Regions from separate parts of the Bacteroides sp. AF39-11AC genome, predicted to be linked through region 1. Evidence: riboswitches for the same ligand, from Rfam matches in the RefSeq annotation. Region 1 holds a riboswitch; each other region holds the start of a gene.
What was found. Region 1 has a riboswitch for cobalamin ahead of DW036_RS04495 (DUF5074 domain-containing protein). Riboswitches for the same ligand answer to the same signal wherever they lie in the genome.
Positions count from the first base shown of each region.

Region 2: it holds a riboswitch for cobalamin, as region 1 does, so the genes downstream of both, DW036_RS06445 (GNAT family N-acetyltransferase) here and DW036_RS04495 (DUF5074 domain-containing protein) in region 1, are expected to answer to the same signal.
Region 3: it holds a riboswitch for cobalamin, as region 1 does, so the genes downstream of both, DW036_RS10545 (TonB-dependent siderophore receptor) here and DW036_RS04495 (DUF5074 domain-containing protein) in region 1, are expected to answer to the same signal.

Region 1 is NZ_QROH01000002.1:453,407-461,678, forward strand. It holds gene DW036_RS04490 (TonB-dependent siderophore receptor) at 1-1,846, opposite strand, end outside; gene DW036_RS04495 (DUF5074 domain-containing protein) at 1,856-3,028, opposite strand; cobalamin riboswitch at 3,148-3,355, opposite strand; gene rplU (50S ribosomal protein L21) at 3,785-4,102, shown strand; gene rpmA (50S ribosomal protein L27) at 4,126-4,395, shown strand; gene serS (serine--tRNA ligase) at 4,540-5,814, shown strand; gene DW036_RS04515 (bifunctional dihydroorotate dehydrogenase B NAD binding subunit/NADPH-dependent glutamate synthase) at 6,048-8,272, shown strand, end outside.
Region 2 is NZ_QROH01000003.1:186,074-194,345, reverse strand. It holds gene DW036_RS06470 (gliding motility-associated protein GldE) at 1-464, shown strand, start outside; gene DW036_RS06465 (4'-phosphopantetheinyl transferase superfamily protein) at 478-1,110, shown strand; gene DW036_RS06460 (M23 family metallopeptidase) at 1,129-2,022, shown strand; gene DW036_RS06455 (tryptophanase) at 2,144-3,517, shown strand; gene DW036_RS06450 ((4Fe-4S)-binding protein) at 3,587-3,817, opposite strand; gene DW036_RS06445 (GNAT family N-acetyltransferase) at 3,827-4,129, opposite strand; cobalamin riboswitch at 4,358-4,562, opposite strand; gene DW036_RS06440 (cell wall metabolism sensor histidine kinase WalK) at 4,596-6,380, opposite strand; gene DW036_RS06435 (response regulator transcription factor) at 6,355-7,044, opposite strand; gene DW036_RS06425 (hypothetical protein) at 7,489-8,272, shown strand, end outside.
Region 3 is NZ_QROH01000004.1:536,795-545,066, forward strand. It holds gene DW036_RS10525 (ABC transporter ATP-binding protein) at 1-64, opposite strand, end outside; gene DW036_RS10530 (iron ABC transporter permease) at 64-1,104, opposite strand; gene DW036_RS10535 (ABC transporter substrate-binding protein) at 1,110-2,246, opposite strand; gene DW036_RS10540 (YncE family protein) at 2,246-3,343, opposite strand; gene DW036_RS10545 (TonB-dependent siderophore receptor) at 3,370-5,397, opposite strand; cobalamin riboswitch at 5,447-5,650, opposite strand; gene DW036_RS10550 (serpin family protein) at 5,752-6,993, shown strand; gene DW036_RS10555 (AAA family ATPase) at 7,161-8,147, opposite strand; gene DW036_RS10560 (TolC family protein) at 8,257-8,272, opposite strand, start outside.

The DNA.
Region 1 (8,272 bases):
AAGGACGGGTTGAATAAGATTCATCAGTTGTGACATAACGTTTACCTATATAAGTAGTCTGCCACGAACAAAAGGCTTTTTTATAATCGAATGCCAGCCGTGCATTCCATTTCAATTCGGGCACATAAGGAATCTGCTGCATATAAGAGTTATCATCCACATGCTGCTTCTTCCGCGTACGCGAACGCGCCCAACTGAAATTACCGGAAAGTGTAGTTTTGAAATCCCCGAAACTAAGCACCATTTTGCCTGTAAACTCTGCTCCCAGCGAGAGAACGTTACGTTTGTTTTGAGGTGTCCATATCCATTGGTTGCCATCTTTTGGAAGCCACAATATCCAATTGTCAATATGCATCAGATAACCGGATGCTTCTGCATTCAATGTCATCCAGGAGGTTAAATCATTCTTATAACCGATAGCTGCATCGTAAGAATAGCCGTCTTCAGGTTTCACATCGGGATTTCCACCGGGACGCCAATAAAGATCGTTCATACTGGGAAAACGATAATTATACGACATGCTACCTTTTACGTAGAAAGTCTTATCAAAAAAGTTAGTGGCAAAACCAGCCGACCATGTAGACACGTTCCGGCTATTATTCTGCTCGAACATATACTGCCCATGTAGTTGTAACCATGGCAATAATGTCCAGTTCGCCGAAGCTTGCAACGACAAAACATTGCGATGATGTTTCAATGGCGGTTCGGGTACCGGTATATTATAATATACATCGTCTATCAGGTACTTAGCGGAATCCACATCAATGTAACTACTCACATTTACCAAGTCGTGTGTATAGGTAAGGGTAGCATTCAATACCAACTCGTCAACAGGTGCACACGAATAATCAGCAACACCCTGCCATGTCTGCGAAGAGTTGATATTGCCTTCCGGATCGAACAAGCCACCATCAAACCATTTGTCATACTTCAGACGATAATAAAGCCATGCACCCTTTACATGAAATTCATGGATGCCACGCACATAGTCGAACCCTACATACCCGCGAATATTCGTTTCATTCTGCTGTTCGTGCGTCTTTCCCACAATGCCTAATGGTTGGGGCAACATACGCTTCCCTTGTTGTATCCAACCTACAGCAGCCAGTTGTGCGTATGGATTCAGTTTAAAGTACCCTTCCTGCATCGCACTCCATTGTGAGTATTTGGCATCCTGCCGCTTCTCACGGAAAGCTTCATTAGTAAGTACTTTATTTATATAAGTATAGTCATTATCCGAATGTTGGTAAAACAAACGCGTTTTCGAAACCACCCGTTTGCCGCTTACATTAATCTGTGCTCCTCCGGTATATGTGTTATAAGAACCATATTCTCCAAAGAATTTACCTGTAATCCCCTTTCCCCACTCCGGATCATTGAAGATGTTTACACTCCCACCTACAGCACCGGTACCACTCTTCACATGACTGCTTCCATAATAAAGGTTCACGTTGTCGGCAAAGAAGACAGGGAACTGCGAAAAGTCAAACACTCCGGACATCGGCGGCGTGATGTTGATTCCATTCCAGTTGACCCGGGTTTGCGCAGCACTTCCTCCACGGAAAGAGGCTGTAGATAATGCTCCCGTACCCAGACTCTTAATGTAAGTAGCCGAATTTTCGGTCAATAACTCAGAAAACGAACGGGTTTTATTGATTTGCAACAATTCAGGTTCAAGATGCGTCACTTTTGCACCGGCATTTGCTTCATTGGCATGGCGTATCCGACGGGCTACAATCTGCACCTCATCCAGATTCAGACCATAGGCAATCGTATCCTTTTTCTGAGCTATCGCATCAGTCACCAGCAGACATGCGGCAACTATCAGGAAAAACAGTTTTCTCATAAACTCAGATTATTGAACTTCGGATAATTCAGGAAAATAGACCTGATTGGGATAAATACCAACACGGTAACTTTCAACATTTCCACTCTCTTTATAATGACGAATATAGCCACGCTGTGCCGAATAGTCCAGGCAGTCGCAGATATACACTTCCCCTTGCGGACTTACTCCACAACCATACATCATATCTACTCCAGGCACATGACGATGTAATTTAAAAGTGCCATCATCCGTGTTCAACGTATAAATACTTTGTTGTGAGTCATTCGGAAGACCCGGTTTGCAGGTTCGCACACTAAAATAAATCAGAGTTTTAGTAGCATCCATGTCTGTCCGATTATAGCTGATAGTTCCGGTTACATCCCCTTCTTTAGCTTCATTCTTACTGACAAAAGGCAGTCTGTAAGTAGTCACTACCTTCTCCGTCTGCGGATCAATACACTTCAACAAAATAGCAGTGGGTTTTCCTTTATCGCGTTCGTTCATCAAAGCCCATATCTTACCGTTTTTGTCTTTCAGCAATTTACAGGTTTTAGTAACTTCCTCATTATAGACTTCTTCTATCATGCGGCTTCCTTCCAGAGTTATATTGTCCAAATCGAACACATAAAGCCCTTTTGCCGTAATACCAAAGAGTTTATGATCAGCCACTTCCATATATTCGACCCATTTCCTGATAACAATATATTCCAAGGGAGAGCCATAAGGAGGTACGGTACGGATTCGTACCAGCTGACTGGGCAAATCAACACCGGAGACATTGTTACTTAAAAGATCGGAAACGATAGCAGTGGTATCCGATATAGCTACAATCTGACGCGGTAATCCTGCCTGTGTATAAAGTATCGTACCTTCGGATTCGAAAGTCTTGGAATTTACAATCTCGATTTTCTTAGAATTGTTCAAAGCGATGAAGTACTTCCCATTAATCATCGTAATAGATTGTGCTACATCCCCTAACGGTCGGTTATTCACAACACGAAAGACATCGGGACTCACCATCCCGTTACGGTACAATACGGATATAGCTCCCATATTCGTACCTATTCTTCCCTCGTTCAAAACAATAGCTTCGATATTACCCTCGCCCACTCCGGCAGGAAAATCATCCTCATACTCGCAAGCGGATAATAACACTATTAGCACTGCATAACATAACCTCAAAATGCGTTTCTTCTGCATACACACAATTATTTTTCGTTATGTTTCGAGGTACGAAGTCCGAGCAATGACCTCCCATATCTATAACAATATGAGTTGAAGCAATGTGAATCTCTTACGTTTCTTTTCCCCCGAAACTGTAGATTGCAGACTTTGCAGGCAGGTCTTCTGACTCGCTTCCCTTTCGGAAGTCCTTCCCATCCTATACAGACAGTGGACAAGTGTAGAATTTATCCGAAAAGTTTAATGAAGCTCACAGCAGTGGGTCTGTTCAGGAGTTTCACCTGATTCCCTTTTCACCTCGTTTGATAAGATATATCACGAAGCACCCGAAAGCCGGATTCTTAAATCCAGACGCAAATATAGATATTATAAATCATGCAAGGAAGAATATTCTAAAAAAAGAGAAAATGAACTTAATGTTTTATTCTCTCTTATAAGTTTGCCCGGTTCAGTACTCAATACTTTATGAATAGGCCCCGTATATTCATCATATCTAAGTCTTATTTACTCCGTGTCTTCTCCGTATCTATACGCTTGGACTTGATACGGAGTTGGTACGGCCTTGACACGGAGTTGGTATGAATCAGACATGCAAACATCCCCTTCTGATAGATTCCGCGAATCTAATACTCGAAAAAAGAGGAAGAAACGTTTGTCTGTTCCAAATAAAAAAAGTACTTTTGTGCCCGATTATTCCGCACCGGGTTCGACAAAGTGCTTTCTAAGTGATTAGAGACCACCCGACGGAGCTAACTTATACATTATATATAAGAAATGTACGCAATTGTAGAAATCAACGGTCAGCAATTTAAAGCAGAAGCTGGCAAAAAGCTGTTTGTACACCACATCCAGAATGCAGAAAACGGTACAACAGTAGAATTTGACAAAGTTCTTTTGGTAGACAAAGAAGGTGCTATCACCGTAGGTGCTCCCACTGTAGAAGGTGCAAAAGTAGTTTGCCAGATTGTATCAAGCCTGGTAAAAGGTGATAAAGTTCTTATCTTCCACAAGAAAAGAAGAAAAGGTCATCGCAAGTTGAACGGTCACCGTCAACAATTCACAGAGTTAACAATTACAGAAGTAGTAGCTTAATCAATTTAAAACAGTAAGAAGAAATGGCACATAAAAAAGGTGTCGGTAGTTCTAAGAACGGCCGCGAATCACAGAGCAAGAGATTAGGCGTTAAGATATTTGGTGGCGAAGCTTGCAAAGCAGGTAACATCATCATTCGTCAAAGAGGTACTGAATTCCACCCGGGTAATAACATCGGCATGGGTAAAGACCACACTCTTTTCGCTTTAGTAGATGGAACTGTACAGTTCAAAGTAGGTAGAGAAGACAGACGTTATGTATCTGTTATTCCTGCTGAAGGCACAGAAGCGTAAGTTTCAGAATAAGAAATAAAGAAAAGGGATGTAATCCAATGGATTGCATCCCTTTCTTTTTATAGCAAAAACAACACCTTATTTGTTTTTTACTTATCTTTGTACTCTCAAATCAAGATTTTAATCAAAACAAAGTATCAAGATATGCTTACCATCAAACAAATTACAGAAAACACCGACGCGGTGATCCGCGGACTGGAAAAGAAGCATTTCAAAAATGCTAAAGAGACAATAGACCAGGTAATTGCCTTTAACGACAAAAGACGTAGCACACAGTCTGTATTAGATAATAACCTCTCTGAAGTGAACTCTATTTCCAAATCTATCGGACAACTGATGAAGGAAGGAAAGAAAGAGGAAGCTGAAACTGCCAAAAGTCGTGTAGCCGAACTAAAAGAAAGCAACAAGACTTTGCAAGCTGAAATGGACCAGGCTGCTGAAGATATGCAGAATCTACTCTACACAATTCCTAATATCCCTTATGATGAAGTACCCGAAGGTGTGGGTGCCGAGGATAATGTAGTAGAGAAAATGGGGGGCATGGAAACCGAACTTCCCAAAGATGCACTGCCTCACTGGGAACTGACGAAGAAATATGATTTGATAGACTTCGACTTAGGCGTAAAGATCACAGGAGCCGGATTCCCTGTTTACAAAGGGAAAGGTGCACAGTTGCAACGCGCACTGATCAACTTCTTTCTGGACGAAGCCCGTAAGGCTGGCTATCTGGAAATCATGCCTCCGACAGTGGTAAATGCAGCTTCCGGTTACGGAACAGGCCAGTTGCCCGATAAGGAAGGCCAGATGTACCATTGTGAAGTAGACGATTTATATCTTATTCCGACAGCTGAAGTTCCTGTAACCAATATCTATCGCGACGTGATTCTGGAAGAAAAGCAACTTCCTATCAAGAACTGTGCTTACACGCAGTGTTTCCGTCGCGAAGCCGGATCTTACGGTAAAGATGTGCGCGGTTTGAATCGTCTGCACGAATTTTCTAAAGTAGAACTGGTACGAATTGACAAGCCTGAACATTCCAGAAAGTCTCACAAAGAGATGTTGGACCATGTAGAAGGATTGTTGCAGAAACTGGAATTGCCATATCGTATCCTTCGCCTGTGTGGCGGTGATATGAGCTTTACAGCCGCTCTTTGCTTCGACTTCGAAGTTTATTCTGAGGCACAGAAGCGTTGGCTGGAAGTAAGTTCCGTTTCTAACTTCGATACTTATCAGGCTAATCGCTTGAAATGCCGTTACCGCAGTGGAGAAAAGAAAACAGAGCTTTGCCATACATTGAACGGATCTGCATTGGCATTGCCACGTATCGTTGCCGCTTTACTGGAAAATAATCAGACACCGGAAGGTATCCGTATTCCAAAGGCACTGGTGCCGTATACGGGTTTTGAAATGATTGACTAAAAATAACTGCGCTATTCTGGCGGGTAAATCATAATTCGCTCTTACACAGGTAACCACAGACGTTTATATCATTACGTCTATATGACCTGGTAAGAGCGAATTATCGTTTGCCCACATCAGTTACACAGCTTTTTAGAAGAAACTTTCTTTGTTTTTACCAAATAACCCGTATCTTTGCAAACCGTAACAATCTGAAAGTGATTACGTAATTATACCAACAAAATTTATAGATAATGAACAAAATCATTAGCAAAGAACATTTTTCTGAAAAGGTTTTTAAATTAGAGATCGAGGCACCTTTAATAGCCCGCTCACGTAAGGCAGGACACTTCGTCATTGTACGTGTAGGCGAAAAAGGCGAACGTATGCCATTGACAATTGCGGCGGCTGACACCGTACGCGGTACTATCACTTTGGTAGTACAGGAAGTAGGCCTCTCCTCTACCCGCCTTTGCGAACTGAATGAGGGCGATTACATCACCGATGTAGTAGGTCCGCTGGGACAAGCTACTCATATTGAAAACTTCGGAACAGTGGTTTGTGCAGGTGGTGGTGTAGGCGTAGCTCCCATGCTCCCTATCGTACAGGCTTTGAAAGCTGCCGGTAACCGCGTGATCGCCGTACTTGCCGGACGTAGCAAAGAGCTGATTATCCTTGAAAAAGAAATGCGCGAAAGCGCAGACGAGGTCATCATTATGACCGATGATGGTTCATACGGACGCAAAGGATTGGTAACCGAAGGCGTTGAAGAAGTCATCAAACGGGAGAAAGTGGACAAATGTTTTGCCATCGGCCCCGCCATCATGATGAAATTTGTTTGTTTGCTGACTAAGAAATATGAAATACCGACCGATGTCTCGCTGAACACAATCATGGTGGATGGTACAGGTATGTGCGGCGCTTGCCGCATCACCATCGGCGGAAAGACCAAATTCGTTTGTGTAGACGGACCGGAATTTGATGGTCATCAGGTAGACTTCGACGAGATGTTGAAGCGTATGGGTGCTTTCAAGAGCATCGAACGCGAGGAAATGCACAAGCTTGAAGAAGGTGAATCCTGCAAAGTTATGCCGGAACCTGCACAGGAAGTAGACGAGAAAAGTCGTAATGCCGCATGGCGTCTGGAACTTCGCAAGGCAATGAAACCCAAAGAACGTACCGCTATTCCGCGTGTTGAAATGAACGAACTCGATTCGGAATACCGTTCGCATAGTCGTAAAGAGGAAGTAAACCAAGGGCTGACAGAGGAACAAGCCCTGACGGAAGCTAAGCGTTGCCTCGATTGTGCAAATCCAGGTTGCATGGAAGGTTGTCCCGTAGGTATTGATATTCCTCGTTTCATCAAAAACATTGAACGCGGAGAAATACTCGAAGCTGCCAAGACACTAAAAGAGACCAGTGCTCTGCCTGCCGTTTGCGGTCGTGTTTGCCCGCAGGAAAAACAGTGCGAGTCAAAATGTATCCACCTGAAAATGAAAGAAAAGCCGGTAGCTATCGGCTATCTGGAACGATTTGCTGCTGACTATGAGCGTGAAAGCGGACAAATCTCCGTACCGGAGATCAAAGAAAAGAATGGTATTAAGGTTGCCGTCATTGGCTCCGGACCTGCCGGACTTTCTTTTGCCGGAGATATGGCTAAATATGGTTACGATGTCACAGTTTTCGAAGCACTTCACGAGATAGGCGGTGTACTGAAGTATGGTATCCCTGAATTCCGTTTGCCAAACAAAGTGGTGGATGTAGAGATTGACAATCTAGCCAAGATGGGGGTTAACTTCATTAAAGACTGTATCATAGGTAAGACAATCAGTGTGGAACAGTTGGAAGAAGAAGGTTTCAAAGGTGTATTCGTAGCATCCGGTGCCGGATTGCCTAACTTTATGAATATTCCGGGAGAGAACTCTATCAATATTTTGTCATCCAATGAATACCTGACGCGTGTCAACCTGATGGATGCAGCAAGTGAAGACTCTGATACTCCGGTACCTTTCGGTAAAAATGTAGCCGTTATCGGTGGTGGAAATACAGCTATGGACTCAGTACGTACTGCACGCCGTTTGGGTGCCGAACGTGCTATGATTATCTACCGTCGTTCCGAAGAGGAAATGCCTGCACGTATCGAAGAGGTAAAACATGCAAAAGAAGAAGGTGTTGAGTTCCTTACACTGCATAACCCTATCGAATACATTGCCGACGAACTGGGAAAAGTGAAACAAGTCATTCTGCAAAAAATGGAACTTGGCGAACCGGATGCTTCCGGACGCCGTAGCCCTGTAGCTATCCCAGGTGCAACGGAAACTATTGATATAGACCTGGCTATCGTCAGCGTCGGAGTTTCTCCTAACCCGATTGTACCTTCTTCTATTCCGGGACTGGAAATGGGACGCAAAGGCACGATTGCAGTAAATGAGAACATGCAGTCGTCTATTCCGACCATTTATGCCGGAGGTGATATTGT
Region 2 (8,272 bases), on a different contig from region 1:
ATTTTGTTCCGGAAACCAAGATGATTGATGATTTGTTGCGTGATTTTCAGGCCAATAAGATTCATATAGCTATTGTGGTTGATGAATTCGGCGGTACTTCGGGAATTGTGACAATGGAGGATATCATCGAAGAGATAGTAGGGGAGATTCACGACGAATATGATGATGAAGAACGTACGTATGCAGTGCTGAACGATCATACGTGGGTGTTTGAAGCCAAAACTCAGTTGACGGACTTTTATAAGATTACGAAGGTGGACGAGGAAGTCTTTGATGAAGTAGCGGGTGATTCTGATACGCTTGCAGGATTACTGCTAGAACTGAAAGGTGAATTTCCTTCCCTGCATGAAAAGGTTACCTACGATCACTATGAATTTGAAGTCCTGGAGATGGATAACCGCCGTATTCTTAAAGTGAAGTTCACCATCAATACTCCTCCGTCGGATTCCGATAAGAAAGATTGATTTATAAAATAATATGTCTCTTTTCATACAACATACGTATCCTTCATATAAGTGGGGAGTCTGGAAGATGGACGAAACACTGGATGAACTGCTGAGCATGCTTCCACAACAGGAAACATACCTGGAGGGGTTGCAACGTTTCTCTGCTGAACATCGCCGTCTGGAGTGGCTGTCGGTTCGTGTATTGCTGTTCACTCTATTGGGAGAGGAAAAGGAAGTTGCTTACTATCCCAGCGGAAAGCCGTATCTGGCAGATAAATCTGCATCTATCAGTATTTCTCATACACGTGGGTATGTATCGGTGATTATCGGTGAAGCCGGTAAGGAAGTGGGCATTGATATAGAACAATACGGTGAACGGGTACATAAGGTGGCGCATAAGTATATGCGTACTGATGAACCTCTGTCTTCGTATCAGGGGACCGATACCTGGGCTTTGTTGCTTCATTGGTCGGCCAAAGAAGTGATGTTTAAATGTATGAATACACCGGAGGTTGATTTCCGGGAGCATCTGCGTATTTTTCCTTTTACGGTTACTGAAAAAGGAGCCTTCTCAGCTGAAGAGTACAGAACGCCGGAACAGCGTAAATTTGAAATTCGCTATATGTTGCATCCGGACTTTGTGCTGACCTGGCAAGTCGATTAATTTTAAAAACATGATACTATGAAACTACAACGCTATTTCTGTATTCTTCTTCTCTGCTTGCCTGTGCTGGTTTATGCACAGTCGGATAAAACTGTTACGGTCAGCTATGAACGGTCTGCCAAGGAGGAAGTGACTTTCTATGCCGAAACTCAGTCGCACACGCCTTATACGGTATCTATGACTTTTTCCCGGTTGAGTAATACTACCTCTTCTGAAGGAGAGATTTATGATGCCGTTATCCATTATGGCAAAACACGTCTGCTGACTTTGCGTCCGACTACGGAAAATGTTTCGATTGGATTCTCATATCGTTATACCTATAAAAAGGGAAATAACCGCTTGAAGACGGATACCAGTTTTGTGTATCTCTTCCCTCTGGCACAAGGGAAGGTAGTCCGTGTGAATAAGATGGTGTCTTTAGAGAAATTCCTTGGGAAGGAAGGGGAGAAACGTGTTACAGGTCTCGGCTTTTCCACGACTGTCGGAGATACAATTTTTGCTGCCCGTGGCGGACTCGTGACGGAAGTTGTTGATAACTCCGCTTCCACTTCCGAAAATACATCGTTTCATTCGACGGAAAATTATCTGGAGGTTTTCCATAAGGACGGGACTTTTGCCCGTTACAAATTATTTCAGAATGGAGGGATCTTTGTCTCTCCGGGTGAAAAGGTGATTCCGGGACAGCCGCTTGGCATCATTGGCGGGGAAAACTACAAGCAGGGTTCCCACTTACGTTTTAGTATTTATTGTCCCGATCAGCCGGATTACTCGTATGTACCTGATTTTTGTCTTTCTCCCGAGGAAACAGGCAAACCTGAAGAGCGGGTGATGTATAAGTCTTGGCATCCTACCGCAATTGTCATACAGGAGATGAATAAAAAAGAGAAGAAGAAATTTCTGTCAAAGGAATGAATCGTTGACAAAAAGATAGTAAAATGCTTGTTTGTTTCTATTTAAATGCTTATATTCGACCCGTTGAATAATTTATATGGGTCTTTTTGTTAACTAAATGTCAAAATAATAAGCAAGCACTATGGAATTACCTTTTGCAGAGTCTTGGAAAATTAAAATGGTGGAGCCCATTCGGAAGAGTACCCGCCGGGAACGTGAACAATGGCTGAAAGAAGCCCATTACAATGTGTTCCAGCTGAAATCCGAACAAGTATATATCGATTTGATTACCGACTCCGGTACGGGAGCAATGAGCGATCGCCAATGGGCGGCGATGATGCTGGGCGACGAAAGTTATGCGGGTGCCTCCTCTTTCTTCAACTTGAAAGAAGTAATCACTCGTCTGACTGGTTTTGAATATGTCATTCCCACCCACCAGGGGCGTGCTGCCGAGAATGTCCTTTTCTCCTATCTGGTGCACGAGGGGGATATCGTTCCGGGCAACTCTCACTTTGATACCACAAAGGGGCATATTGAGGGCCGGAAGGCCATTGCTTTGGATTGTACTATTGATGAAGCGAAAAATACCCAGTTGGAAATACCTTTTAAAGGCAATGTAGATCCAGTGAAACTGGAAAAAGCGTTGCAGGAGCATGGTGACCGTATACCGTTTATCATCGTTACCATTACGAACAACACGGCCGGCGGACAGCCCGTATCCATGCAGAACCTTCGTGAAGTCCGTGCTCTTGCGGATAAGTATAATAAACCTGTATTGTTTGACTCCGCGCGTTTCGCAGAAAACGCTTACTTCATCAAAATGCGTGAAGAGGGCTACAGTGGTAAAACGATAAAGGAAATTACTAAAGAAATGTTTGATCTGGCTGACGGTATGACTATGAGCGCCAAGAAAGACGGTATCGTCAATATGGGAGGCTTTATTGCTACACGAAAAAAAGATTGGTACGAAGGTGCCAAAGGCTTTTGCGTGCAATATGAAGGGTATCTTACTTACGGTGGTATGAATGGTCGTGACATGAATGCACTTGCCACAGGGCTGGATGAGAATACGGAATTTGATAATCTGGAAACCCGCATCCGGCAGGTGGAATATCTGGCAAAGAAGTTGGATGAATATGGTATTCCTTATCAGCGTCCTGCAGGCGGACATGCCATTTTTGTGGATGCAACGAAGGTGCTGACGCATGTACCGAAGAATGAATTTCCGGCACAGACTCTAACGGTTGAGCTATATCTTGAAGCTGGTATCAGAGGATGTGAAATCGGCTATATCCTGGCGGACCGTGATCCGGTTACCCGTGAGAACCGTTTTACCGGATTGGATTTATTGCGCCTGGCTATTCCCCGCCGCGTCTATACGGATAATCACATGAATGTGATAGCGGTGGCGCTGAAAAATGTTTTTGACCGTCGTGAAAGCATTACAAATGGAGTCCGCATTGCTTGGGAGGCTCCCCTGATGCGTCATTTCACTGTTCAATTGGAACGTACATAATCACTTTCTTTTTCATAATATCAATGAGGTTGCCCGGGTTCATAGGTTGAAGGGGTAACCTCATTTCTTTTATTTATCTTCTTTCTCGTTATTCATTCTGTAACTTAATGCTCCCGACGGGCATTTCTTGATTTGAGCAATCAATTCTTCCGTCGTTGCGTTTTCAGCCGTTATCCACGGTTTTTCTTTCGGATGATACACATTCGGAAGGGTCTTGGTACAAATGCCTGCATGTTGGCACAGTCCGGGTTGCCAGATAATGGTCACTTCCCCGTTCGTATATTCTTTCTTTATATTCATAACTGTTTATTATTGAATGTGAATACCTTTCATTACAATTCTTTTCCATTCAGGATGTTTGTGAATGTATCCCGCTACAAACGGGCAGAGAGGTACTAATCTAAGTCCTTGTTTTTCTATATCTTTTAATGTTTTTTCTACTAACTGGCTGCCGATGCCTTTACCACCCAGTTGAGTGGGCACTTCGGTGTGTGTCAGGTAAATCTCTCCATTCGTTGATTTCATGTACTCAATCTTTGGAGTATATTTCTCGACATGGAACTCATATTGGTGACGTTCTTCATTGTCGATCAGTTCATAATCTGCTTCCATAACTCTTCGTATTAATCGTTTACTGTATGTTATAACATACGGATAATAAAATTTGTTTTGGGAAAGCTACAGAATAAAATGTCCGGGCGAAATCCCTTCGACCGGACACCATTCAAATAAACTTGGCAGAGTTTATTGTTCCTTACTTTCTTTGAAGCAGAGTGGATGAATGAAATGATGGGACGATTTGCCCGTTTCATTAGACTCAACGCTTTTTCCTCGAAAGCAGTGATAAAAACAGTGCATGGCAGGTCTTCTGACTTGTTTCTGTTGCCAGGCGCCTTCCCGGAAGCGGACTTCCAGTGGCTATTGGTAGTTTGCCTGCAACCTATCATGAAACTTACAGCAGCGGGACTGTTCAGGATTTGCACCTGATTCCCTTTTAATTACCGTCTCCGAACAAAGACAGTAAACCAATGCATTGCAAAGATAAGGAAAAAAGTGATTAGTGGTTAGTGATAAGTGATTATTTTTCCTTTGCCAGTGTGAATACGAATTCCAATCCGCCACCCTGGTTGTTCTTGGCCGAAATGGTACCTCCATGGATGATTACCGAGTTCTTTACGATAGCCAATCCCAATCCTGTGCCACCCAGTTTGCGTGAACGTCCTTTATCTACCCGGTAGAAGCGTTCGAATAAGCGGTTCAGATGTTCGGGAGAGACACCTACGCCGGTATCGGCAAAACTGAAATAGTAGAAATTCTCGTCCTCGCGGAAACAGCTGATGTTGATACATATATCCGTGCCTGCATAGGCAATGGCATTGTCCATCAGGTTGCGGAAAATGGAGTATAGCAGGGAGTAGTTTCCCCGTAGTTGTATCTTCGGCTTTAGGGAGTTGACTACGGTGATATGCTTTTCTTCCAGTTCCAGGGCTACCTCGTTTATAATATTGCCTACCAGCAGACTGATGTCTACTTTCTCCATGTCGATCATGTTGGCGGCTTCGTCCATACGCGTTAATACGGAGATGTCGCGTAGCAGTCGGCTCAACCGGTTGCTTTGGGCGTAGCATCGCTCCAGGAATGTCTGCATCTTCTCCCGGGAAATGTTTTCATTGTTGACGATGGTTTCCAGATATCCCTGTATGCTGCTGACCGGGGTCTTCAGTTCATGTGCGATGTTCTGCGTCAGCTGGCGTTTCAGGCGGATCTGCTCTTCTTCCTGGGTGACGTCGTTGATGGATATCTCGAAGCTTAAGTCCTGGAATATGATGCATTCCACAATAAACATACGTCCATTCTTATTGATGTTGATAGACATACGCTTTTCTTCCTTTCCCGGACGCTTGGGAGTCTTGTTGATGAAATCCGTGATTTTCTGGAACTCATTGATGGAGAATATTTCCTCCGTTGTTTGCAGGTTGGAGTCCGAAATCAGGTTGCTGTACTGTGTGAACAGGTTGTTGACCAGGATTTCTTTCTTGTCTTTATTGAATACGCCCAATCCTTCATGCGAGGTTTGTAAGTGGGTGATCAGTTTCTCCCGTTCAATGTATAGCGCCTCTTTTGTTTCTCGCAATCGCTTGTATATCTGGATGATATGTTGCGAAATCTCTCCCAGTTCGTTGTGCGGAAAGGCGGATTGCATATCTGTTTCCACAGGTTCATTCTTATCGGCACGTTTGGCAAACTCACGTAGCTGATTGATGGCTGTCCCCAGTTTAGAGGTGAATTTGTAGAAGATGAATATTAATAGCAATGATACGATGACGGTAAACCAAATGTAGTGCTGGTCTGCTGCAAGGTGTCGTATAAGGTTCAGGTCATAGGGGAGGGCGGAACGTATGATGTAGCCCTCATAGAGTGTGGCAGAATAGAAATAGGGCACTCCCGTTGTTTCGGAAGTACGACGTACGTCATATCCTTTTCCTTCTGCCAGCGCCTTTTGCACTTCCGGGCGATTGATATGATTGCCCAACTTCTGATTTTCGTAGCTGTCATATAATACGTCACCCTGTACATCAACTACCGTAATACGTAGATCCTGTTTGATGTACTTTTGCAGGTACTGTTCCAAGGTTCTATCCCATAAGCTGTCCGGGATGTGGGCAAGCTCCTGGTGCAACCGTTCATTATAGTCCTGTAGCTGTATATCCAGCAGATCTATCTTATATTCTTTTTCACGCTGGTATTGATATGCCAGGAAGCATCCGGCAAATACCAGAAACAGTGAAATGACCGAAAGAAACAACTTCCGGCTGAACGACAGGAAATGTGTGGTATTATTCAGCTTCGAAGCAGTATCCATATCCTAAGCGAGTTACGATGCATTTACCATAAATACCTATTTTCTTACGCAAACGGGTGATATTCACATCAATGGTGCGGTCCAGTACATAGACCTCGTCGCTCCATATCCGTGCCAGTATATCTTCGCGGGAGAATACGCGTCCTTTGCTCTGGAGGAGTAAAAGTAATATCTCAAATTCCTTTTTGGTGAGAGGGGCTTCTTCCCCGTCGATACTTACTTTCTTTTTCACAATATCAATGACTAACGTTTTGTAGCTGATTTGTTCAGGTGCCCGTTCGGGTTCTCCTTGTTGGGTGCGGCGCAATACAGCTTTGACGCGTGCAATGACTTCACGCAGCGAGAAAGGTTTGGAGATGTAGTCATCGGCCCCCAGATTGAAACCGGTTACCGTATCATTTTCCGTGTCCTTGGCGGTGATGAATATAATAGGTACCTGAGCGGTCTGCTTATCTTTCTTCAGTAAGCTGGCCATTTTGAAACCGGATATTTCTCCCATCATCACGTCCAGCAGCAACAGGTTGTAGCTACCGATATCCATTTTCAACGCCTCTTCGGCAGAGTTGGCCATATCCACTTCATACCCTTCATTTTCAAGGTTGAATTTCAGGATCTCGCAAAGGTCCTCTTCATCGTCTACAACTAAAATACGATAATCGTTCATTGCTTTTTCTAATTAATATGAGGTATTCAAAACAAATTCTCCTACCACAAAGTTATACTTTATTTCTTTTCAGCGACAAAGGTGCGGTGTTTTTGTTACGGGAAAGTGAAACACGTGTTACAATTTGGTTACATTTTTGCTTTTACAGGATGAAAATAGAAATTCAATCCAATGCAAAGAAACAAAAAAATGATAGTTGTATAGCAGGGAATGAAGATATGGTAAATTCGGTTGAAATATATATTTTACGATAATAAACCGAATTTGCTATGAGAAAGAACCAATTATACAGCGAAGAGGAAATGAGGGGAGAATATTCTTAAAAATGACTCTCAAGAAAAAAATGTGGAGCAAAATGTGGAGCGGACTTTTAAATCTGGCATGAAGTGTGAGAAATCCGAGGATTTTTCAGTAAATTTGTATTTAAGATAAACATATAATAATATGAAGGAATTGGCAAGTATTGATTTTCAGCGTCATAAATGGCGTATTTCTATCTTGACGGGTCTGTTGGTGATTGTTGTGGCAGGTTCCTTTTGGCTGAATACAGCTCCGTTCCGTTCCGGTTTTGAGATAACGGATGAGTTGGGAGGCAACATCTTTCCTTCCAGCATTCTTTCTGTAGCGACGACGGATGCGCAAGTCATAGTTCCGGCTGATTCCTTATATGTAGGTAATTCTAAATCCTGTATTTCTATCCGGATTCGTTCGGGGAAGGCGTATAGCAGGGTACGTATTGAAGTTTCTGAAACTCCGTTCTTTTCCCGTTCCGTATCAGAGTTTGTGTTGGCTAAACCACGGACGGAATATACGATTTATCCCGATATTATCTGGAATTACGAAGCGCTGAAGAATAATAACCAGGCGGAACCGGTTAGTGTGGCTGTAAAGGTAGAAATGAATGATAAGGATTTGGGGCAGCGGGTTCGTACTTTTTCTGTCCGCAGCATTAATGAGTGCTTGTTGGGGTATGTTACGAATGGGACTAAGTTTCATGATACAGGAATTTTCTTTGCGGCATACGTTAATGAGGAGAATCCGATGATTGACAAATTGTTGCGTGAAGCACTGAATACACGCATTGTCAATCGTTTCTTGGGCTATCAGGGTGGCAATGCTGAAGTGGTGGACAAGCAAGTCTATGCTTTATGGAATGTGCTTCAAAAGCGTAATTTCCGTTACAGTTCCGTTTCCAATACCAGTTTGTCCAGTAATGTAGTCTTTTCCC
Region 3 (8,272 bases), on a different contig from region 1:
TCTCTTGCTTTCCCTGGCGGTAGCCGATGCATAAATCGTTTGCGGTGATAACAGCTTTCTCCATCAGTTGAAGTATTGTATTTTACGTTGGTTGACAATGACATAAATGATAACAGGCGCCCCCAGCACAGGGGTTACCGCATTGAGAGGAATAATACCTGCTTCGCCTGGAAGGATGCAGATCAGATTGCAGAGCAAGGCAATCACACCACCCGTCAGCAAGGTGACGGGAAGCAGTGAATTGTGATTGGACGTGCCCAGCATCAGGCGGGAGATATGTGGAACGGCCAAACCGATGAAAGCAACAGGTCCGCAGAAGGCGGTAGTGACGGCTGTCAGTAGTCCGGTGGCAATCAGTAACAGATTTCTTGTGCGACGGATGTTTACTCCTAGGTTTTCAGCATAGCGCGTACCCAGCAGCAAGGCATTCAAGGGTTTGATAAGCAGGATGGAAAGTAACAAACCTGCCAGACAGAAAATGGAGAAATAGGGGAGTTGTTGCAATGAGACACCTCCGAAGTTCCCCATGCCCCATATCATATAAGAATGTACTCCTTCGGCAGTAGCAAAGAAATTGAGTAATGAAATAGCGGACGAAGTGATATAACCGATCATGATACCCGTAATCAGCAACATGATATTGCTTTTTATCAGTGTCGAAAAGAAAAGGATAAGTCCCATTACCACCATCGACCCGATGAAGGCACCGAGTATCACGGAGAAGAAACCGGATAATGTAAATACCCCTGTAGCAATGCTTCCTCCACCGGCCAGCATCACCAATGCGACACCAAGACTTGCTCCTGAGTTAATGCCCAGGATGGATGGACCTGCCAGTGGGTTGTTGAATGCCGTTTGTAGCATCAGTCCCGAAGCTGCGAGTGCGGCACCACATAGTAATGCCGTGACGGCTTGTGGCAGACGGGACTCCCAGATGATAAAAGCCCAGCTGGCTTTTTCTACTTCATTCCCTATGAGAGTATTCCACACAGCTCCGGCGGGGATATTGATTGAACCGAACCAGAGATTCGCAGCCATCAATACGAGAATGAGGACCGACAGTGCTATGCCATATATATATCCTTTTGCTTTCGTTCTTATCATCAGTTCTATTCTGATAGTTTTTTGTAATACCTCAGCTCATAGCCTTCCAACAGTGAAGGATGAAATATTTTAATTAAATCTTTCAATAACCAGTCCGGATGGAAAGGCGTTTCTTCGTAAAAAGGAACCCGGTTGGTATTACATCCGTAGATGTTCCGTTCCTTGAAAGCACGGAAACCTGCATAAGGGGCAAACTCTTTTTCCAGTTCCTTGTATGTTTTATCTATGGGTTGGTTATAGCGTATCAGCCAGAAATCCGTTTGTTGACCTTTCTCAAAGATAACTTCGAAAGGATAGGGGAGTGAGCCGCTATGTGTATCTTCTCTGAAAATATAGTTGGCACCTGCATCAGCGTATAGCCTGGCAATGGTGCTGTTGCCACCCGGAGTGTACCAGGTAGAGCTTGTTTTCAAATCACACATCACGGAGGGAGCAAAGGAGATGGACTTTACTAATTCCTGCAAATCCTTATAGCTTCTTTCTACCGAAGCAAACATAGCATCTGCTTCCGCTTTTTTACCAAATAACAGACCGTAGAAACGCATCCATTCGGCACGTCCCAATGAAGAGGTTTCCATATAATCGGCACATTCAATGATGGGTACATTCAACTTTTCCACACGCCCGTATCCGCCGCTGTTTTCAAAAGGAGAAAGTAGGATGGCATCGGGGTGCAGGTCTATGATTCTTTCGATATTGGGGTTCATTCCATCACCTACATCGGTGATGGTTCCGTTTTGGCATCCTTCCTCGATTTCCGGTAGTTTGATGTACTTCAGGTCGCATACGCCACCGATACTATTTAAGGCACCGAGGTCCTTCAGCAAGCTGCAATGAACGGATGAGTAGATGACTGCTTTACTAAGTGGAGTGCGGACAAGAGTTCCTTGAGGCAGTTCTTGGGGTAACGGCTGTTTTTTGTCTACTAATATATAGGTATGCAATATCTTTGCCGTATCCCAGGGATTGCGTAGCTGCGCAACGGTATAATCTTCGTAATCTACCAAAGAAAGATTCGAAGAATAGCGCAGTGGGATGGTGTCTCCTTGTGCAGAACCGGAAGTAGTGCTGCTCTTTCCGCCGCAGGCGGAAAGAAGTAACACTGTCACCCAAAGGAGTATAAAGAAAGAAATTTGTTTCATTATAAGAAAATCATTTTGTTAGGGTTGATACCTCCACAATCAAACTTTTCAGCAAAAGTTCCATCTTTCTTAAAACGGTAAATATCACCATTGGAAACATAGTCAGAAGTACTGATATAGAATTCTCCCGTTTCAGGGTCGATATTAAAACCATATATACTTGATGATAACAATTCCTGAGGGGCATTCTTTAAGAAATTTCCTTCAGTAAGTTTATGTGCTTTTGTATTGTAAGTGGAAAAACTATGTTCGTATCCGTCACTTTTCCAGTCAGAATAAATGAGATAAATCGTATCATCATGTTCTGCAAAAGCTGATGCTACTGCTATTGATTCTACAGTATCATCTGATTTTATGCGCTGGAAAGTGTAGCCTTCACCCAATACATTGGTCCAGATACCCCATGATAAAAGGTAGACTTCATCATTTGATTCAAGTATGCGATTGGGATTTTTTACAACGGGTATATCTTTCTCTTTTTTGAAAGTATTCAGGTCGATTACAGAAACATCTGTTCCTTCCCCATATCCGGAATTCGCTACATATAGTTTGCCTTCATTTTCAACAATCTGTTCCGGGTTGGCATTGACGTCGACATAAGCTTCTATTTTCATAGTGCGAGAATCAATACGTGCAACCTTTCCGCTCCAAAGTGTAACGTAGATTTTGCCGTCTTTAGCTGCCATGTATCGTGGTTGACCATCAGAACTACTGAATGAAAGGCGTGCTTCTTCCACTGCTGCGGCGTTCAGTTTCAGCAATAGGCTTGAGCCGGACACAATGACATAAATATTGTCCTCATATTCTAATATATCCTGGCCAGTGTCTCCCAACTGTTTTTCATTTTGCTTAAAATAGATGTTGGCAATAAAATTATTATTGCTGTCATTAGCATCTTTATTAGGGGCATAAAAGGCAATGCCTGCATTGTTGTTATCAGCTTTTCCTTCATTCAGGATGAACATTCGTCGTTGTGGTAATTCTACTTTAGTACCTTCATCGTTCCATGGGTCATCGTCATCATCGCTACAAGAGGTGAATGTTACAGAGATTGCGAGCATACAAAGAGTACTGAATAATAAGCTTCTTACTTTCATGTTTTGTTTTTTTAGATTGTAATTAATTAAAAAAGTATGCTACCCGTTATCCGAAATGAACGTCCCGGCATTGGGTAATATTTGATAATATCATATTGTTTATTTGTCAGGTTTATTAGTTCGGCCTGGAGGCGAAGTCTGCATTTTCTCAGTTGGAATGCGCGGGATGCTGACAGGGTATGCTCCGTATATCCATCAATGCGATTTTCCTGTATGTTCTGTGGCAGGCTGTATCGGTCGCTCACACAAGTTAAGGCATAACCTATATTTATCCAGGAGGTTTCTGCAAGTATGGAAGCATTGCCACTATGTAGAGGGGTATAAGGAATCTGGTCTTTATAATTCTTACTGCTTGATGAAGTTACGTCAATAGCTTTCTGATAGGTATAATTGCCTGTTATTGATAAATCAATGTTACGGTGAATAGGGATAGAGGTACGTAAAGTTATATCTGCCCCGGTGATATGTACTTTCCCAAAATTCATCATCTTCCAGACATAAGTGGTAGGTAGGGCGACAATTTTATCATTTACTTCATTATAATATCCATCAACGGTCAGCATTACGTAATTAGTGAAAGAGAATGGAGTGCCGCTCCAAGTAATACCTACATTGTATTCGCGTGCCTTTTCAGGGCGTAGGTCAGTATTGCCCATACGCTGATAATAAAGGTCATTGAAAGTTGGTACGCGGAAAGTGTCTTTGTACATTAATCGCAGAAATAGGGAGTGCTTCTTCCAGGGGCGATATATAAATGAAAGGGCAGGACTGAAACGAGAACGATTATCAGGACGTTTACCTGATTTCACATCCTCGGCAATCAGCGTATGTACTAATGTTCCTGTGGCTGTAAGTCCTTTCCATTGATAGCGTAAATTAAATGCAGATAGCCATGTATATCGTGTGGGATTAGGATTGTTGGGCAAATTATTATCCAGTGTATTAAGTACAAGGTCATTTGCCCATGAAGTAGAAAATGTACTGCAAGGCTGCCATTGTATAGTAGCTGATAGATAATATTCTTGCTGCTTGTTAATGTCTGTTTGTTTGCCTCCTTCATATTTCACGTCCGTGTCTTCATATTTATTCCACGAATAGTTATATTTAGCTTGACCTTGCAAGGTCCATTCCGAAGTGATCTCTTTTAGGTATCGGGCTTGTATGAAGATATTTCTGTCCCATAAACGTTCATTGGCTCGATCATTGTAGAGAATTACTGAACCCGGCAATCCACGTTCCGAATCGAAATAATATGCTTTTATGTTCAGTTGGCTGCTATCTCTCAATGTGTGAAACAGGTTAGCTTCTGTGTGCCATGATTTTATATCAGTATTTTTTCTTTTTTCATTCGTAGTATATTTGCCGTTTATTAATTTAAAAGGATAATTACCATCTGCTCGTAGGTAATTCCCATTAAAGGTATAACAGGTTCGTTGTGCTATACGTTGCCCCCATGTGAGAGAAGGATTTACTAAGCCAAAGGATCCACTTTTTATTTGTCCTTTGAAAGTGTATGCTTTGTCTGTTCCTTCTAAAGGATTTTTGCTATAGATGGACAGTATTCCTGCTGAAGCGAAAAGCCGTGCAGGTTGCAGCAAATCATGGTTTTGCCCAACAGACAGAGATAGCATGTCTATATCATCCAATGCGAAACGTCCTATATCTATTTGTCCCGCTTGGGTATTGCTCACAGCCACTCCGTCGTAGGCTACTGCTGTGTGTGTAGCACCAAGGCTTCGGACGGAAACAGTCTTTAATCCTCCTATGCCACCGTAATCTTTTACATTGGCTCCGGCAAAACGGCGAACAGCATCAGCTATATTCTGAAGTCCGAGGTTTTCCAATTCGTTCTTTTCAAGTACTTGTATGGGCATCGCTACAGATATGCGCTGTGGTACACGCCGACCTTTTATTCCCACTTCCGGAATGGTATGCACCTTTCCGGTAATGGAATCTCCTACCTGTTGCGCTTGCAGATTAATGCAGAGCAACGGTATAAGACAACATAAACAGAATCGTAGCCACATATACCGGCATAGATTATCTCTTATCATAAGTAGAATGCTATAAAACTATATACACCTCATGCCCTTTCCTCGAAGGCATAAGTAATGATGGTTTTGCAGGTCTTCTGACTTACTCCGGATTTGCCGCCTTCCCGCCATACGAATATTGGCAGTGGCACAAGTGATTGGTAAATCCTTTAATATGAGTTCACAGCAGCGGGACTGTTTGGGAGTCACACCCAATTCCCTTTTCATGGAGTATACCGAAAGGCATCCTCCAACAAAACCGGGAGCAAAGATAGGAAAGATTTATGTTTTATTTGTGATGTAGTGCAGTATTTTATAAATTTATGCATTTATTCTAACAGAGTAACTTAATGGAAAACTAATATTATAATGCTTATGCTAAAGAAAACTATTGCTGCACTAAGCCTACTCAGTATCCTTGCAGCCTGTCAGAATGATGAGAATCCTTCTCAACTGGAACCTAAACCACGTCAAGACATCAATCTTACCCGTGCGGAACAAGATTTTATGGACAAAGGTACAGACTTTGCTTTCCGTTTCTTCGATCAGGTGTGCAGTACCGAAAAAGAAAAACCGAATGTTTTTGTGTCTCCATTGAGTGCATCACTTTGCTTATCCATGATTACGAATGGGGCTACTGATAATACGCTTGCTGAGATGCAGGATGTATTAGGATTCCCTGCTACTACTTTCTCTCTTGATGATCTGAACAACTATAATCAAAAATTAACTTCGGCTTTGTTGAATCTGGACAATACGACTCAACTCGGAATAGCTAATTCTATCTGGATAAAGGAAGGTTTTAAGGTGTACGACTCTTTTGTTGATGTGAATAAGAAAATGTACGATGCCCAGGTGCAAGAACTTGATTTCACATCTCCGACAGCCAAAGATGTGATAAATCAATGGTGCGCCAATAAGACTAATAATTGTATAAAGGAGGTTATTCAGGAAATACCTGCGGATGCTCGTATGTATCTGATTAATGCACTCTATTTTAAAGGTATCTGGAAAAGCCAGTTTGATAAGTCGGCTACTGGACAGGATAACTTTACCAATGCTGACGGCAGTCAGAAGGAAGTAGCTATGATGAACCAGACCGCAACGTTCAATTACACCCAGACTGATGATTTCTCTATTGCGGAATTACCCTATGGCAATGAAGCTTTTAGTATGGTGATACTGTTGCCATCCGGAGATAAGACCTTGGATGAAAGCTTATCCGGCCTGAATTACGAAAACTGGAAACTGTGGAGTAAGAATATGACAGGAAGAGAGTTACAAATTAAACTTCCTCGTTTTAAAGTAGAATATGACAAAAAGCTGGAAGAGGACATGATAGCTATGGGGATGAAAGATGCTTTCGATGCTCGTAAAGCAAAGTTTGCCAATATGTCCGGTGCAGAGCTATATATCGGTCTTTTACAACAATTCACCTATATAAATGTGGATGAGGAAGGTACCGAAGCGGCTGCGGTTACTATAGGAGGAATGTTTGAAACTTCTGCCGGTCCGTCTTCTCCTGTTCCTTTCTTTGTGAATCGTCCTTTTGCTTTTATGATTAAGGAAAAGAGTACGGGAGCCATCTTATTTATGGGAAAGATTACGAAACTATAGTTGTATTTCCAACCTTATATTCTTAGAAATCAGATCAACCTTGTATTTCTTCTTGAACAATGCCTTTGCCCGCTGTATAGAGGTATCATTGCTTGGATGCCGGCTACTAACAATTATCGCTGTCCTTTGTAAACTTGCAGAAGATGACAATTGCTTAATAGTTGCTTCTAATTGTTCAATCGCATGAGGTCGGCGACAGAGTCTATCTGGTCAGCTATAATTAGACGATATTCCTCATCTAAGATGGATACCACTTTGCCATTTTCTATTTTGTATGCTCCTACGTTTTCAAAGTTTAGGATACATTCTTTCGGTACGAGTTTATATATTTCTTCTGCTTTAGACGGGTTGCTAATTAACGCATTGTGGGCTTCTATCAGATTATTGAATGCTGATAAAAGATATGGACTATGAGTGGTCAAAGTGACTTTTGAACATTTGCGGACTATTTGCTGAAGCAGTTTTACCTGAGTCTGAGGGAAGAGATTGAGTTCTGGTTCTTCTATTACAAACCGATTATACTCTTTTTCATCAACAGCATAGTCAAGTACCATTAATAGTGGTATGACAGACTGGATTCCTGAAGAAGCATCTTTAAAGGGGATTGTTTTGCGACTCTCTTTCAGATATAGAGTTTCGTTTGATTTATCGGTCTGAAATAACATATCAAAAATAGAGATGTTATAATTCGGATATTTATTCTTTGCTTTCTCATAGATAGAGGCAAAGTTCAATAAGGTTTGGGGTATTGGGGCTTTGTTGAGCACTAATGTAGCGATGGAACGAGAGAATGTACTTACAAAGAAACGCTCTGCCGGTATGTAGAGGTTCGCTATAGTAGATATTTCTTTGGATTCTGGAACTTCACAAGCGAATCTATTATCTTCATAATATATGGTACCGCTTTCCCAAGTGAAGTGTATATAAGTATCTTCGTTAAAATAGGATGCAATGTTGTGCTCTTCAAATAAAGACAATAGACTTTGTTGAAAATCACCGATACGATTGATCGTATAACCTTCAAAAATAGTAATTAGCTTGGCTATTGTACTTTTACCGGAGCCTTGTTCTCCAATAAATATATTATAATCTTTCAAGCATATACTTGCTGATTTGATAGCACCAAAATTGCGTATAATGAGTTTCCTATCCATCTCTTGTATTGTTTTGGAACAAAGATAGAGAGATTCAAATGGATAACAAAATATTTGAAAGATAAATAGAAGACTGGAAGTTTGTTATATTCCAGTCTTCTACTGAGCTTTATAATTTACTCTTG